3 regions of the Pseudarthrobacter sp. NBSH8 genome follow, and region 1 is predicted to be linked to each of the others. Evidence: riboswitches for the same ligand, from Rfam matches in the RefSeq annotation. Region 1 holds a riboswitch; each other region holds the start of a gene.

What was found. Region 1 has a riboswitch for S-adenosylmethionine ahead of FYJ92_RS12195 (aminotransferase class V-fold PLP-dependent enzyme). Riboswitches for the same ligand answer to the same signal wherever they lie in the genome.
Region 2: linked by a shared signal. The riboswitch ahead of FYJ92_RS01520 (N-acetylglucosamine-6-phosphate deacetylase) and the one ahead of FYJ92_RS12195 (aminotransferase class V-fold PLP-dependent enzyme) in region 1 are both predicted to bind S-adenosylmethionine.
Region 3: linked by a shared signal. The riboswitch ahead of FYJ92_RS06055 (homoserine O-acetyltransferase) and the one ahead of FYJ92_RS12195 (aminotransferase class V-fold PLP-dependent enzyme) in region 1 are both predicted to bind S-adenosylmethionine.

What each region holds. Positions count from the first base shown of each region.
Region 1 is NZ_CP043178.1:2,651,592-2,654,862, reverse strand. It holds gene FYJ92_RS12200 (class I SAM-dependent methyltransferase) at 1-180, opposite strand, end outside; gene FYJ92_RS12195 (aminotransferase class V-fold PLP-dependent enzyme) at 287-1,711, opposite strand; SAM riboswitch class IV at 1,747-1,860, opposite strand; gene hisN (histidinol-phosphatase) at 2,017-2,829, opposite strand; gene FYJ92_RS12185 (ribosome small subunit-dependent GTPase A) at 2,884-3,271, opposite strand, start outside.
Region 2 is NZ_CP043178.1:336,125-339,395, forward strand. It holds gene FYJ92_RS01515 (beta-galactosidase family protein) at 1-944, shown strand, start outside; SAM riboswitch class IV at 1,285-1,407, shown strand; gene FYJ92_RS01520 (N-acetylglucosamine-6-phosphate deacetylase) at 1,845-3,092, shown strand.
Region 3 is NZ_CP043178.1:1,326,027-1,329,297, forward strand. It holds gene FYJ92_RS06050 (bifunctional o-acetylhomoserine/o-acetylserine sulfhydrylase) at 41-1,393, shown strand; SAM riboswitch class IV at 1,462-1,576, shown strand; gene FYJ92_RS06055 (homoserine O-acetyltransferase) at 1,589-2,704, shown strand; gene FYJ92_RS06060 (hypothetical protein) at 2,709-3,239, opposite strand.

The sequences.
Region 1 (3,271 bases):
GAACTTGCCGGTCCCGGCGCCCACGTCCACAGCGTCCCTGGCTCCGGAAGGGATCAGCCAGTCCGCTGCTTCGGCGGGGTAGCCAGGGCGTACGCGCTGGTAATGTTCGCCGCCGTCCTGGAAACTCTGTCCGAGTTCCAGACGGCGTCCTTGCTCAAGCCTGGGGCCACCCCGTGCCACGTGCGGCCTCCTTCAACTGCGCCCATCGGTATCCTTCGAATTTACCGTATAGGCCTCCACCCGGTGGGTGGCCGTCAGGTCAGGAAGTACAGGACGAAAGGCTCAGTCAGTCGTCAAGGCATGGAGCCGCGCCTGCCGTGCCCGGCGTGTTGGGCGCCCAATGCGGGTAGGTGCGGGTGTCGTTAGCCGGAACCCAGCGGCCCGCGTCCACCACGTAGTCCCAGCCCAGTCCGGTCCGGCGGAGCTGTTCCAGGCCTGCGAGGAGCCGTTGGGCGTCCTCCAGTCGGGAGCCTACGCCGAAGCTGGCCCGCAGCGAACCGGAGGGAAGGCCGAGGCGCTTGAGGAGTGGGTGCGCGCAAAAGCGGCCGTCCCGGAGGCCAACTCCGTGCTCGGCCGACAGGTAGGCGGCCACGAGGCCCGCGTCGTATCCTGCCACGGAGAAGTTCACCACACCGATGGTGCCGGTTTCGGCGTCCGTATCCGAGAAGATCTGGTGCACGGTGACGCCGTCGATCTTCCCGAGCCCGTCCACCAGGAATGACCGGATGGCCGCTTCGTGGGCGTGCCAGTGGTCCTGGTCCAAGGATGCGATGACCTGGGTGGCGCGTGCCAGGGTGGCCGCACCCAGGACGTTGGGGGAGCCGCCCTCGTGCCGGGCCGGGCCGGTGGCCCAGCTGACGCCGTCGAGCTTGGCCTCGCGGACGGCGCCGCCGCCGGCAAGGTGGGGAGTACCGGCGTCGAGCCAGTCCGCGCGGCCCACCAGGACCCCGGAGCCGAAGGGCGCGTAGAGCTTGTGGCCGGAGAAGGCGAGGTAGTCGACGTCGTCGGTGCTGATATTGATGCGCCGGTGCGGCGCCAACTGCGCGGCGTCCACCACGATCCGCGCCCCGTACTCATGGGCGAGGGCGGCCAGGGCCTTGACCGGGAGGATCTCCCCGGTGACGTTGGAGGCGCCCGTGACCGCGAGGAGACTGACGTTGCCCTGCTCAAGTTCGGCGCGCAGGACCTCAAGGGTCCCTACGATGGTGTCCGCGGCGACGACGCTGCGGTGCGGGACGCCCTGCCACGGCAGGAGGTTGGCGTGGTGCTCGATGTCCAAATAAAGGACATCGCCATGCGGCCGTCCGTCCGTCGCCGGCAGGCAACCCGCCAGCAGGTTCAGCGAGTCGGTGGTGTTCCGGGTGAAGATGACGGAGTCGTCCGGGCGCCCGCCCACAAAGTCGCGGACGACGTTCCGGGCGTTCTCGTACACGGAGGTGCTGATCTGGGACGCAAAGCCCGCGCCTCGGTGGACGCTGGCGTAGAACGGCAGGATCTCGTTGAGGTAGGCGGACACCACGGAGAGGGCAGGAGCGGATGCGCCGTAGTCCAGATTTGCGTAGCGGACATGACCGCCCTGGATCAACGGTGCCTGGATTTCCGCGCCGGTGACGGCGGAAAGGGGCCGCCCGGCGATGGTAGCGGCATCGTTGAACAGTGCAGCGGCGTTGCTGGGGGAAACACTGTTGGGGGAGACGGTGGCAGTTGTCACGGAGACCTCACTCTAAAAGGACACCCGGCACCGGGAATCCGCGCTTGCCGTGTCCATTCCGGACCGGCCTGGTCGTCACCCGGGGCACCCCACCGCGAATGGAGGGTTGCCGGCCAGCAAACCGGGGTTTAGCGCTGGCACTCGTGACCTGTTAAGAGCGTAGAACATCTGCCGCTGCAGAAAGGAAGCCAGCCCAATGTTAAGGACTTTGTTACGCGCGTTTGAGGAACCGCGCATTTGTCGAAGATACGACGGCGGACGCCCCCTTGAGGAGGCATCCGCCGTCGATAATTCGAAGAAAGTGCCTAGAGGAGATCGTCCAGGTCCGGGTTCAGCCGCTTGAGCACCTCTGAGTGCAGGATGGAGTTCGTGGCCAGGGCGTTTCCGCCGAACGGCCCGTCCTGTCCCTCCAGAGAGGTGAAGCGGCCGCCGGCTTCCACCACGATGGGCACGAGGGCAGCCATGTCGTAGAGGTTCAGTTCGGGCTCGCAGGCGATGTCCACGGCACCTTCGGCCACCATGCAGTAGGACCAGAAATCGCCGTAGGCGCGTGTACGCCACACGTCTTCGGTCAGTCCCAGGAATTCATCCAGGTTGCCGCGTTCCTTCCAGCCGCCCAGGCTGGAGTAGGACAGGGAGGCATCCGAAAGCTTGGAGACGTCCGAGACCCGGAGCCGCGTTGCCGCGGCGAGGGACTTGCCCATGTAGGCGCCGGAACCCTTGGCGGCCCACCAGCGCTTGCCCAGCGCGGGGGCACTGACCACTCCTACCACGGGTTCACCTTCGTCCACGAGGGCTATCAGGGTGGCCCACACCGGGACGCCGCGGACAAAGTTCTTGGTGCCGTCGATGGGATCAATGATCCAGCGGCGGGAGCCATGGCCCGAACTGCCGAATTCCTCGCCCAGCACGGCGTCGCGGGGACGCGAGCGGGACAGCTGGCCGCGGATGGCTTCCTCCGCGGACTTGTCCGCGTCCGTTACCGGCGTCAGGTCCGGCTTGGTCTCGATGCGGAGGTCCAGTGCCTTGAAGCGGCTCATGGTCTGGTCGTCCACGGAATCTGCCAGCACATGGGCAAGGCGCAGGTCATCGTTGTAGCTCGAAGCGGGTTGGATCATGGTTCCAAACTACCGTCTCCGGGCCGTGGGGTTGGGGACGTCGGCTTTTGGCCCCTAGCCGATGCTGCCCAGTTCCTTGGTTTCCTGGCCCACCAGGCGCGGATCAGTGCCGAGCAGCCGCCGCAGGGACGCGAGCCGGGCCGGGCCGGTGGGGCCCGCTTGACCGGCCGCCACCCAGGCATCCACGCCGCAGTTGACGGCCGCGGTGTTGTGCTTGCAACCACGCTCGCAGGCATCCGTGCCCGGTTCCAGGTCCGGGAAGGACCTTAGTATCCGGTCCGGATCCACGTGGGCCAGGCCGAACGAGCGGATGCCAGGGGTGTCGATGATCCAGCTACCGGCGGGGGCGCCGGTCAGTTTCAGGGCAAGGGCCGACGACGACGTGTGGCGGCCGCGGCCGGTCACCGCGTTCACGCCACCGGTAGCCCGTTCGGCCCCGGTG
Region 2 (3,271 bases), 1.7 Mb from region 1:
GCAGCAACCACGACGGCAAAAAACTCCAGCCGACCGTCAGCAGCTACGACTCCGACGCTCCCATCGCGGAGAACGGTGCGCTGACGCCGAAGTTCCACGCCCTGCGGACGGAGTTCTTCCGCGCCCGGGGCCTGGAGGGCAACAACGTCCCGGAACTGCCGACTGAACTCCTGGCAGCGGCACCTGTGCTGCCCGCACAGACCCTCCCCGTGGCACCGGGCGTGGAACTGTTGGACCTGGTCCGTGCCGCAGGGGAACCTGTTCAGAGCGTCAGGCCGCTGTCCTTCGAACAGCTCGGGCTGGACGCCGGCATGGTGCTCTATTCCGCCGACGCCGTGCTGCCGGGGCAACCGGGAAAACCTGCGGAAACACCGTTGAAGATCATGGGGCTGAACGACCGCGCCTACATCTGGGTGGACGGGGTTTTTGCCGGCATCCTCGATGACACCAACGCCGCCGAAGGCCTGAAGGTCACCGGCACCGGCACCCCCGCCAGGCTGGAAATCCTGGTGGAAAACCTCGGCCGGATCAATTACGGGCCATTAACGGGCCACGGCAAGGGCATCCTCGACGGAGTCCTGGTGAACCAGCGTTTCACCTTCCACTGGACCCAGACACCGGTGCCTTTGACCGAATGGGGTCCGGACGAGCTCGGGAGGCTTGCTTCGGCCGAGTTCGCGGCAGAGGCGCCCGCCGACACCTACCTCGCGTTGCCCGGCTTCGGGAAGGGCTTCGTTTGGATCAACGGCTTCCTGCTCGGCCGTTACTGGGACGTGGGGCCGCAGGCTACCCTATACATTCCTTCACCGATGATCCGGCGCGGCGTCAACACCGTCAAGGTACTGGAGCTCGAAAAGTCCGGCATTACCGTCGAGCTCCGAACAGAGCCTGACCTGGGACCGGGCGGTCAGGGTCTGGTGCTGGCGGAAGAACTGGCGGACTGAGCTCGCCGTCTTTCGACTTGGCCGGAACGACAACTAATCCCCGCAAATGTACGCCACATTGGGGGAAGCCGTCCCAGAGGCAGACTCCGGGAGCGTCCAAACGACCTGCGGACGCCCCGGGCCGCCCCTGGCCCAGGCCTGCAAGCGGCGGCACAAAGACACCACTGTACGTCAGGGCAGCGGCCGGCACGACAACGAGCGTGAGATGGCAGTGGGGCGCGTTGCCCTGGCGAACAGGCGCACTGTCAGCTCTCTGCCGATAAGGAAATCTTCCGTGAAGCGTCCCTGGTGGTGGCAATGCCGAGGAAAATCCAAATAATCGGGAGTAGGCTGCGAGGTACTTCATGAGATGTGGCGCCAAGCTCCGACTGGTCACACGCCAACCCCATGTTCAAGGGTGGATCGGATGAAGAAGCGACCAATCGGGAACTAATGACAAACCCCCAATTGGTAAGAGCACTCGTGAAAGGCCCCTAGTGTGCCATGTGAAACCGTTTCTGATTGCACCGTCTCGTCCGGCGCCATGGACGAGACCCAAGAGGTATATATTCGGGTCCTGCCGATAGTGGACACGGTTTGCGGCCTCGTCGAATTCAAGGTCGGCGAAACATGGGAAAGATGCTGGACTACGGCTTCGCGGGAACTGATTCACAGGCTCTCCCATTCAATTCATCCTGCCCAATGGTGCGCCGAAAATATGCAGCTCATAGTTACGATTGCTTTGAGGGGGCAGCCTGCGGGGCAGCCGATTAGATTTCTCCTGCTCCGCGGGCACTACGCGGTTTGTGCGGATAGTGGTGGCGTACACGCGCGGACTCTGGGGACATCCTTGCCCGCTGTTTCGACCACGGCCGGTGCCATTGAGTCACTTGCCGGGGAAATGTGACGGAGAATCGATTCATGAGTTCTCCGGAAACACATTCGGCCACGCAACGCCGCCAGTTCATCGCGGGAACAGTCGTAAGCGACAGGCGTGTCACTGAAAAGGGTGTTCTCGTCGTCGAAGGTGACCGAATCGTCTACGCTGGGCCCACCGCCGGGTTCCATGAGACGCTATTCAACTACCCGGCGTCCGCGGAAACGGTCTGTCACGAAGTTCCGACCGGCGGATTGATCCTGCCCGGGTTTATTGACCTGCATTGCCACGGCGGAAACGGCGGTGACTTCCCTAGCGGCGACGAGGTTTCAGCGCGGAAGGCCATCGACTTCCTGCATCGCTCGGGCACGACAACGCTCCTTGCCAGCATGGTGACAGCCTCCCGGGAGGACCTTTTGCGGGGGATCGAGCTCTTTGCCGGGCTCACGGACGAAGGACTCATCGAGGGCATCCACCTCGAAGGCCCTTTTTTATCGCGCGCCCGATGCGGCGCACAGAACCCGGAATTCCTCCTGTGGCCGAACTCTGAGCTCATGGAGGAGCTGCTCCAGGCAGCTGACGGCAAACTGGTCACCATGACGTACGCCCCGGAACTGCCCGGGGCGGCTAACCTGGTGGGCCTCATGACCAGGCACGGCGTGACCCCTTCTCTGGGACATACGGACTGCGATGACGCCACGGCAGCGGCCTCCCTTGTCGCGGCACGCGAAGGCCTTCTGTCGGCCGGTTTCGAAGGCATCCGCTCGCTTCCCACGGTAACCCACCTCTTCAATGGAATGCCTCCCATGCATCACCGCTCCCCGGGTCCGGTCGCCGCCTGCCTACGCGCCGCGCAGGAGGACAAGGCGATCGTCGAGCTCATAGCGGACGGCGCGCACCTTGATCCGGCCATCGTGACCACTGTGTTCCAGCTGGTGGGTGCCACCAACATCGTTCTGGTCTCAGACTCCATGGCAGCCGCCGGGCTTACCGACGGTAACTACATGCTCGGGCCTTCCCCCGTCACCGTGACGGGCGGTGTCGCCACGCTGGACGCCACGGGCTCCCTCGCGGGCGGTACAGCGACGATGCTCGATGTCCTCCGGCGAACCGTCGCGGCCGGCGTCCGGCTGGAAGACGCAGTACTCTCCGCTACGGCCGTTCCGGCCGCTGTCCTCGGCTTATCCGATGAACTAGGGGGACTCCGCCGTGGGCTCCGTGCGGATGCAGTCGTGGTGGACAAGGACCTCGCACTGGCTGGAGTTCTCCGCGGCGGGAACTGGCTCAAATGACCCCATGGCGGATTTCAGCCGTCGTTGCAACGCTTCACGCACGGACGGTGGTGCTGCCGGTCCAGCCCCGGTATGGCCACATTTGAAATTGAGAGGTTTCTGCTATGTTCGAGCGTGCAAGCGTCGGTTTGGATGTCCATGCCCGCGCCGTGGACGTGAGCGCCTTGGACCCGCAGAGC
Region 3 (3,271 bases), 1.3 Mb from region 1:
ACGCAACCGAGCTGTGCCACACCACGTCAAGGAGCATTGAATGTCGAACGCATGGTCTTTCGAAACCCGCCAGATCCACGCTGGCCAGGAACCGGACAGCGCCACCGGCGCGCGGGCGCTCCCGATTTACCAAACGACGTCGTTCGTCTTCCCGAGCGCCGAAAGCGCCGCCAACCGGTTTGCCCTCGCGGAGCTCGCGCCGATCTACACTAGAATCGGCAACCCCACGCAGGATGCCGTGGAACAGCGGATTGCCAGCCTTGAGGGCGGGCTCGCTGCACTGCTGCTGAGCTCGGGACAGGCCGCTGAAGCCTTTGCCATCCTGAACATTGCCGAAGCCGGGGATCACGTCGTGGCCAGCCCCAGCCTGTACGGCGGGACGTACAACCTCCTGGCGCACACCCTCAAGAAGTTCGGCATATCCGTCACGTTTGTGGCTGACCCGGACAACCTAGACCAGTGGCGCGATGCCGTCCAGCCCAACACCAAGCTCTTCTTCGGCGAAGTGGTCTCCAACCCGCGTCAGGACGTGCTGGACATCGAAGGCGTGTCTGAGGTAGCTCACGACGCCGGCGTTCCCCTGATTGTGGACAACACCCTGTCCACCCCCTACCTCATCCGCCCGCTCGAATGGGGCGCGGACATTGTGGTCCACTCCGCCACCAAGTATCTGGGCGGGCATGGCTCGGCCATAGCCGGGGTGATTGTGGACTCGGGGAACTTCGACTTCGGCGCGGAGCCGGAACGGTTCCCGGGCTTCAGCACCCCGGACCCCACCTACAACGGGCTGGTGTATGCCCGGGACCTGGGGGCCGGCGGAGCCCTCGGTGCCAACCTGTCCTACATCCTCAAGGCCCGGGTGCAGCTGCTGCGCGACCTCGGCTCGGCAGTGTCACCGTTCAACGCATTCCTCATCGCCCAGGGCCTGGAGACCCTGAGCCTGCGGGTGGAGCGTCACGTGGCCAATGCCGTGGACGTTGCCCAGTGGCTTGAGGCAAGGGACGACGTCGAATCCGTCGCCTATGCAGGGCTGTCCTCCAGCCCCTGGTATGAGCGCGGCCGCAAATACGGCCCCAAAGGCACCGGTGCGGTGGTCTCATTCAACCTAGCCGGCGGCGCGGAGGCCGGGAAGCGCTTCGTGGATGCCTTGGAACTGCACTCCCACGTTGCGAACATCGGGGACGTCCGTTCACTGGTGATCCACCCGGCATCAACCACGCACAGCCAGCTCTCGCCGGAGCAGCAGGTCATCGCCGGGGTCACGCCGGGACTCGTCCGCCTGTCCGTGGGCATCGAACACATTGATGACATCCTGGCCGACCTGGAGGCCGGGTTCCGGGCGGCCAAGGGTGCGGCGGACCCTAACAAAGACGCGGCGGCCCCGCAGGAGTAGGGCTTCCGCGAAGTCACAACCAGTCACACGCTTAGCAATAGACCGGGGCTGTTCGTACACTCGAAGCAGGTCATGAGTGCCAGCGACAGCCCCGGCTTGCTGGCCGGCAACCCTCTTTTGCGGCGGGGTGCCCCGGGTGAGGACCTGGCCTGCTGGTCAATTGACGGTGGGCAAGCGCATAGAAAAGGTCCTTCCATGACGATTACGATTTCCCGTACTGCAGCCCCCGGAAACGGCGTGGTCCGTTACGCCAGCGTCGGCGGACTTGAGCTCGAAGCCGGCGGTTACCTCCCGGACGTCACCCTTGGCTATGAAACGTGGGGAACCCTCAACGCGGACGGCTCCAACGCCGTCCTGATTGAACACGCCCTGACCGGGAGCACGCACGTGACGCGCGGCGACAGCGACGAGCCCGGCTGGTGGGAGCAGCTGGCCGGACCAGGTGCGCCGGTGGACACCGACCGGTTCTTTGTGGTCTCCATCAACATTGTGGGTGGCTGTTACGGCTCCACCGGGCCATCCTCGATTGCCCCCGACGGCAAGCCATGGGGGTCGCGGTTTCCTTTGGTAACGCTGCGGGACACTACGGCGGCTGAGGCCAGGCTGGCTGACCAGCTGGGCATCCCGAGCTGGTACGCCGTGCTGGGCGGCTCCATGGGCGGCGCGCGGGCATTGGAATGGGCGGTCACCTACCCGGAACGGGTCCAGCGGTGCGCTGTTATCTCGATCGGTGCCGCCAGCACGGCCGAACAGATCGCGTTCGCCCAGGCGCAGACGCTCGCCATCCGCCAGGACAGCAATTTTAACGACGGCGACTATTATGGCGGTCCGCTGCCGGAGGACGGACTGGCCCTGGCACGGCGCATTGCGCACATCACCTATCGCTCCGCAGAGGAATTCGATGGGCGCTTCGGCCGGTCGGCCCAGCACCCGGAATCGCCGTTCCAGGCGGCAGCGCTGGGGGAGCGGGGCCGCTACCAGGTGGAAAGCTATCTGGACCACCAAGGCAAAAAGCTGGTGCGGCGCTTTGATGCCAACAGCTACATCGCCATCACCGACGCCCTTATGAGCCACGACGTCTGCCGCGGGCGGGGTTCCCTGAACGAGGCCTTGGGCCGGGCTACCGCCAGGTTCTTCGTGGCCGCCGTGGACAGTGACCGGCTGTATTTCCCGTCCCAGTCCCGTGAACTGGCTGACGCGCTCCCGGGTGACGTGGACGTGCACGTCATTGAGGCTCCGATCGGCCACGACGGCTTCCTGACCGAGATTGGCCAGCTGGGCCGCCAGCTCCGGAATACGTTCCTGATCTAAGCAGTTAGCCGTTCATGATGTCGGAGCGGCGCTTCATGTACTCCTCCATGGCCAGCTCGCCGCTGCTGTACTGCTGGTCGAGTTCGGCCAGTTTCCGGGCCCGGTATCCCTGCGGGCCCGACGGCGGCAGGGGAATGCCAGGGGCGGCAGGCTGCTTCGGTGCTTCCGCGCGCTGATCTGGCACCGACTGGCCGGTGGGCTGCGGCTGGCCGTACGGCGGGAACTGCTGGTCCGCGGAAGGAATCGGCTGCATGGGCGGCAGCGGCTGGCTCGGCGGCAGGGGCTGCGGGCTCATGATCTGGCGGAAGCCGCCACTCATGTAATCCTGCTGCGTGTAGCCATCACGGGGCTGTTTATTCTGCGGCCCAGGATACTGTTCGCTGCCTGGGTACTGCCCGCCGCCTGGAAACTGTTCGGGGTAGCGACCGGAAAAGCTCTGCTCCTGGTTCCGTTTGTTGACGGACTTCCGGTACATCCGCATCGCCATCGGTACTACGAACGACAGAATGATGATCCAGAAAAACAAGCTGTTCACGGTGTAGCGCCTCTCATATGTGTCCTTCCAGC